Regions from separate parts of the Microbulbifer sp. CNSA002 genome, predicted to be linked through region 2. Evidence: predicted binding sites of a transcription regulator. Region 2 holds the regulator's gene; the other holds the start of a gene.
What was found. The regulator sigma-54, encoded in region 2, starts transcription at its own class of promoters, with help from an activator protein. The targets are predictions, from matches to a motif close to TGGCACANNNNTTGCNNT.

Region 1: glnL (nitrogen regulation protein NR(II)) is a predicted target of sigma-54. The motif match lies at 1,605-1,622, and genes of this name have one in related genera.

What each region holds. Positions count from the first base shown of each region.
Region 1 is NZ_CP172449.1:5,002,285-5,005,699, reverse strand. Features, by position in the region: gene glnA (glutamate--ammonia ligase) at 1-630, shown strand, start outside; gene ACG1BZ_RS22105 (DUF4124 domain-containing protein) at 813-1,373, shown strand; gene glnL (nitrogen regulation protein NR(II)) at 1,703-2,785, shown strand; gene ntrC (nitrogen regulation protein NR(I)) at 2,789-3,415, shown strand, end outside.
Region 2 is NZ_CP172449.1:4,083,791-4,087,205, forward strand. Features, by position in the region: gene lptB (LPS export ABC transporter ATP-binding protein) at 1-512, shown strand, start outside; gene ACG1BZ_RS18165 (RNA polymerase factor sigma-54) at 707-2,173, shown strand; gene hpf (ribosome hibernation-promoting factor, HPF/YfiA family) at 2,370-2,660, shown strand; gene ptsN (PTS IIA-like nitrogen regulatory protein PtsN) at 2,664-3,125, shown strand; gene rapZ (RNase adapter RapZ) at 3,231-3,415, shown strand, end outside.

The sequences.
Region 1 (3,415 bases), 920 kb from region 2:
CTGGTTGGCGATAACGGTTCCGGTATGCACGTTCATCAGTCCTTTAGCAAGGATGGCGTAAACCAGTTTGCCGGTGACGCCTACGCTGGTCTGTCCGAAGCTGCTCTGTACTACATCGGCGGTATCGTTAAGCACGCTCGCGCCCTGAACGCGCTGTGTAACGCTTCCACCAACTCTTACAAGCGTCTGGTACCTGGCTTCGAAGCGCCGGTAATCCTGGCTTACTCTGCGCGCAACCGCTCTGCGTCTATCCGTATTCCTTTCGTGCCCTCCCCGAAAGGTAAGCGCATCGAGACTCGCTTCCCGGACCCGACCGCCAACCCGTACCTGTCTTTCGCCGCGCTGCTGATGGCGGGTCTCGACGGTATCAAGAACAAGATCCACCCTGGCGATGCTGCGGACAAGGATCTGTACGACCTGCCGCCGGAAGAGCTGGCTGAGTACCCGACTGTCGCTTCCAGTCTGGAAGGTGCCCTGGATGCTCTGGACCAGGATCGCGAGTTCCTGACAGCCGGTGGTGTATTCACTAACGATGCTATCGATGCCTACATCGAGCTGAAGCGTGAAGAAGTAGAGCGTCTGAACATGACCACTCACCCGGTCGAGTTCGATATGTACTACTCCGTGTAATGGCGACCGGCATCACCGTGATGCCGTCGAGCCGTTCTCGAAAAGCCCGCGCCACCCTGGTGCGGGCTTTTTTATTGCGAGTACACTGTCAGCCGGGACTTGAGGGCTCTGTGGTCTGCAGCAGCAATAAATGGCGCCAAAAGTATGAAAGTCCCTGTACCTGAAATGGGGGGAGTCGCAGGGTGGCTAATAGAATGTTGGGAATTCAAAAACTACTGAAAGCTGTTTTATTGGCTTTGCCCATAGTAGCTGTTGTGGCTTTCGCAGAGACTGGGGCCATATACAAGATAGTGGGTCCCGATGGTCAGGTAACCTTTAGTGACACGCCACCTCCAAATGGAAACTTGGAGGAAGTTGAGTTGGCACCGATCAACATCCAGCCGATCGCTTTACCTCGACAGCTACCCTCAAGAAAGCTGTCGCCAAACGGCAAAAATAGGGGTTCCGGGGCTGTTTCTATCCAGATTGTGAGCCCAATTAATGAGGCTACTATCCCCCCTGGGCAAACCCTGATTGCGCTTGAGGTGCAAGTAACTCCAGCCTATCCAGAAGGTTCGAGCTTCTATGCGGTTATTGATGGGCAGCGCTGGCAGGGGAGTTCTGACGGTAATGCTCTAGATATCTCGGCTCTTGAACGTGGAACACATACTCTGCAGGCCGTCTTAGTGGGTTCAAATGGGCGGGTTCTGGCTCAATCCCGCGTGGTCACAATTTACGTGAAGCGACCCATAGCCAGGGGTTGAATACTGGGGGGCGAAAGCCCCCTCAATCTAATTGCCCTCTCACTTCTAACCCTCTCCTAATTCCGCTTGTTTGTTTTTTGACCTGCGCACCGTTATGGTGCATTCTGCCTGTGACTGGCGGCATCTCATTTTTTAAGCTGAATAACTCGCTATGCCACTGCAGCTAACTGCGCACCGATTGTGTCCGGTTGAAGTTGTTCCCGCCTGCAAATGCCAGCATATGCGCCATTTTGGTTTGCTTTTTGCACTGACTAGATACAGCGCTAGTTTGCTGGGGGTGACCAAAGGGAGTTTGGTCAGAGCCTCGGAATGAATCGGAAATTTTGTGAATGCTGAATGATCGCCAGTTGCGCCAATTACTCGATAGCCTGACTTCCGCAGTGTTGGTGCTGGATGAAAACTTATCGCTTTGCTATTTGAACAATGCTGCTGAGGACTTGTTGGCCGCCTCCAGTACCCGGGTTAAAGGCTCGAAGTTGGAGGAGGTGGTGCGAGAATCTCCCACTGCCTATGAGGCTATGCGGGAAGCATTGCGCAAAAATGAGAAGTATACAGTGCGCCGGGCCAGTTGGAGGTTGAACAATCTTGAAACCCGGACCGTGGATTACTCAGTCAGCCCGGTCCCCGAGTTTTCTGTGCTACTTGTGGAAGTGCAGCCGATGGATCGCCTGTTGCGAATTGCCAGGGAAGATGCACTGCTCAGTGCCCAGGAAACGACACGAAACCTGGTTCGCGGTATGGCCCATGAGGTCAAGAACCCCCTCGGTGGTATCCGTGGGGCTGCACAACTATTGCAGCGCGAGTTGCCGGACCGGGAGTTAGACGAATATACACAGATTATCATCGAGGAAGTGGATCGCCTGCGCAATCTGGTTGACCGTTTATTGGGACCACGCCAGCCGGTAGTACTGCAACCGGTTAATGTGCACGAGGTTCTGGAGCGGGTTGCCCAGTTGCTGGATGCTGAGTGTATCGGTGAGCTTCAAATTCGCAGGGACTACGATCCGTCTATTCCCGATGTCCCCGCCGATAGCGAACAATTGATTCAGGCGCTGCTTAATATTGCCCGCAACGCCATGCAAGCCATCGATGAAAGTATTGGCCTCAGTAGTGGGGAGATGGTATTGCGTACGCGTATCCAGCGCCAATTCACCATTGGCCGCCGCAACTGTCCATTGGTCTGCCGTATAGAAATTGAAGATAACGGCCCGGGCATACCGGAGGATATTCGCGAGCGGATATTCTTCCCGATGATCTCCGGCCGCGCCGAGGGTTCAGGCCTTGGACTTTCAATTTCCCAGAACATTATTAATCAGCACAAGGGGCTGATTAAGTGTGACAGCCAACCCGGCCGTAGCATTTTCCAAATTTATCTGCCCCTGACTACCGAATTAGCTAATACAGGAACCTAGAGAATGAGTAATCGCGTTTGGATTATTGACGACGACAGATCAATCCGCTGGGTGCTGGAGAGAGCGCTATCGCGTGAGGGAATTGATACCCAGTGTTACGAGAGTGGCGACCGCGCCCTGGATGATTTCTATAGCGATTCACCGGATGTAGTAATCAGTGATATCCGCATGCCGGGCTCCGATGGCTTTAAATTGTTGCAGCGTTTCCAGGCTGAACGACCGAGCCTGCCGATAATTATTATGACTGCGCACTCGGACCTGGATAGCGCGGTAGCTGCTTACCAAGGGGGAGCCTTTGAATACCTGCCCAAGCCATTTGATATTGATGAAGCCGTAGCGGTAACCCGGCGCGCATTGATGCACGCTAGCGAACAGAGTGCTGAAGAGCGGGTTGAGCCGGAAAATGGTCAGGGTAGTAAAGAAATCATTGGAGAAGCGCCGGCGATGCAGGAGGTGTTTCGCGCGATTGGCCGTTTGTCTCATTCCAACATCACCGTTTTAATCAACGGTGAATCCGGTACCGGTAAGGAGTTGGTGGCGCAGGCTCTGCACAATCACAGTCCGCGCAGGGATAAGCCATTTATTGCATTGAACATGGCGGCTATACCCAAGGACCTGATGGAGTCTGAA
Region 2 (3,415 bases):
TGCACGGGCGCGCCCGCAAGGGAATCGGTTACCTGCCCCAGGAAGCCTCTGTTTTTCGACGCCTGTCAGTGCGTGACAATATTCTCGCAATCCTCGAAACCCGAAAAGGACTCAATCGTGCAAAGCGCGAAGAGCAGGCCCAGGAGTTGCTCGAAGAGTTCAATATCACACACATTGAAAACAGCCTAGGAATGGCCCTATCCGGCGGAGAGCGGCGCAGGGTGGAGATTGCACGAGCCCTGGCTACAGACCCAAGCTTTGTCTTGCTCGATGAACCCTTTGCTGGTGTAGACCCTATTTCAGTGAACGACATCAAACACATTATTCGCCACTTGCGGGACAGGGATATCGGCGTTTTGATCACAGATCATAACGTGAGAGAAACCCTGGATATCTGTGAAACTGCTTATATCGTCAGCGAGGGGCATATTATTGCCTCAGGCACACCCGATGATGTTCTCGCTAACCAACAGGTACGCGAAGTCTATTTGGGACATGAATTCACGATTTAATGGCAAATGATGACAAGTGTAACAAAATAGGCAAAATCTCGAAAAACATATCATATCCCACATAGAAATTGACCTTCTGGCAGGCAATAGTCGGCACGCTTATTGCTTGTAATAGTTTGAGGGCCAAGGTAGTCTGCGCCATCTCGGGTTAATTTTGACGAACCCTTTGTCGCACTGGCCTGCAACTTTAAATTATGAAGCAGTCTCTCCAGCTCAAGCTCGGCGCACAGCTAACCATGACCCCCCAGTTGCAGCAGGCAATACGCCTCCTGCAGCTCTCCACACTAGATTTACAGCAAGAAGTCCAGGCAGCCCTCGACAACAATCCAATGCTGGAAGCTGAGGGTGAAGATCTGGCTCAACAAGTAACTGCCGATACTGAGAGCAACGCACAACAAGAGCCGCCAGCCGCTGCAGGGGAGGGTTTAACCCACACAGCCGCTGAGGAAAAAGAGCTTGGTGATTCTGAATGGAACCAGGATATTCCAACAGAGCTGCCGGTTGATTCTCACTGGGACGACATTTACAGCAGCTATAGTGGTCCCGCCGAGGGCGACGACCCCAATTTTGAGCGCAATTCTTCCACCGACACACTTCAAGACCACTTGCGCTGGCAATTAAACCTGACAGCACTTTCCAGTCACGATAAATGGATCGGCGAGCACCTTATTGACGCCATCGACCCAAACGGTCTCCTCAATACCACCGTTGATGATGTGGCCAACTCCCTTCAGCTCGAAGAAGATGAGGTAGTTGCAGTCCTTAAAGCTGTGCAACAATTCGAACCAGCTGGCTGTGGGGCCAGAAGCCTCCAAGAGTGCCTTCAACTCCAGCTCAAGCAGCTACCAGCGGAAACTCCGTGGCTAAACGAAGCGCAGACCATCATTGAGCGCCACTTGGAATTACTTGGAAAAAGGGATTTCAGGCAACTCACCCGACGCACACGTCTCAACGAAGCCCAGCTCGGCGAAGTAATCCGCCTTATCCAGACACTAACCCCCAATCCAGGTGAGGAGTTCAGCGGGGAACAGCCCGCATATGTCATTCCCGATATTATTGTGTCCCGCAAGGATCACCGCTGGCTGGTCGAACTCAATCCAGAAATCACTCCCAAGATCCGGATTAATGGCCACTACGCCTCCCTGGTAAAACGGGCAGACAACTCCCGAGAAAACAATTTCATGCGGGATCACTTGCAGGAGGCCCGTTGGTTCTTGAAGAGCCTGCAGAGCCGCCACGACACCCTGCTAAAGGTCGCTACGTCCATTGTGGATAAGCAGCAAGGCTTTTTTGAAGAAGGCCCAGAGGCAATGCGACCAATGGTTCTGGCAGATATTGCTGAAACCATTGGCATGCATGAATCCACCATATCCCGAGTGACCACTCAAAAATATATGCTGACTCCACGGGGAGTTTTCGAACTCAAATATTTCTTCTCAAGCCACGTCAGTACAGATTCCGGTGAGGATGCTTCATCCACCGCCATTCGAGCCCTGATTCGCAAGCTGATTGACACGGAAGTACCTCGAAAGCCGCTATCAGATAACAAGATCACTCAGGAGCTGGACAAGCAAGGCATCAAGGTTGCGCGCCGAACGGTAGCGAAATACCGTGAATCTATGGGCATCCCCTCCTCAAGTGAGAGAAAGAGGCTCATTTAAACCACAACCCAAACACAGCCAATTAACCTGACCCCTAACCCACCTCCAGTCATGCGCCACTGGCGCCTTCCGCCCCCAACCTGCAACCAAAATCCAAAATTTGAGTGTATCCTTCCATTCTGGCCCACTTCCTAGTAGGGTTGCGACCCGATAGGGGGTGAGCGCCGGCTTGTGATGCACCTTTAAGGAGAAATCCATGCAGATCAATATTAGTGGCCACCACGTCGACGTTACCTCACCTATGCGCAGCTACTGCGAAAGCAAAATGGAGAAGCTGTCCAGACATTACGACAACATCACCAACGCGCAAGTAATTTTATCTGTCGAAAAACTGATCCAAAAGGCTGAGGCGACGGTACATATAAACGGTCACGACCTCTGTGCTGGATCCGAAGACAGAGATATGTACGCGGCAATTGATGCGCTCACCGATAAGCTGGACCGCCAACTGAAAAAACACAAAGAGAAGTTGCAGAACCATCGCTGAACTATGACACTGGAAGCATTACTCTCTCCCCGCCTTAGCCTTTGCCATCTGGCGGGGAGCAGCAAAAAAAAGCTACTGCTCAATATTGCCCAGGCCATCGCCGAACAATATCCTCAACACGACTCCGATACAGTTTTTAATCAACTGATCGCCCGTGAGCGCCTTGGTTCCACCGGTATCGGCGATGGAGTTGCCATTCCCCATTGCAGGCTGCCCGGCTGTGATAGCCCCATTGGGGTTCTCTGTACCACCCAGCCCGCCATTGATTTTGACTCTGCCGACCGTCAGCCTGTCGATTTGCTATTTACTCTTCTGGTCCCCGAAGATGCTGAACAGGAACATCTGGATACACTAGCCGAAATCGCCGCTCTGTTTTCCAACAGCCTGGTTAGAGATAAGCTAAGGCAAGCACAAAGTAGTGATGAGCTATATGCCCTCGCTATTGATAGTACCGCAGCCGCCTAGAGGAGGTTTTGTTAGTAACTGAGTCTCAGAGCTGACATTCGCCTCATTGTTCAGGTAGTGCAACAAGCGAAATAATAAAAACTTGATCAAAGAAAAGGGCTCTCCATGCGCTTGGTGATAATTAGTGGACGCTCCGGCTCCGGAAAAAGTTCTGCACTGCAATTACTGGAAGATGTCGGCTTCAATTGTATCGACAACCTTCCCACCAGCCTGCTCCCGGAGCTGGTTAAGAGGGTCAAGGCACAACCGCCAAAAGAAAACACACCTCTGGCCCTGGGTGTCGATGCCCG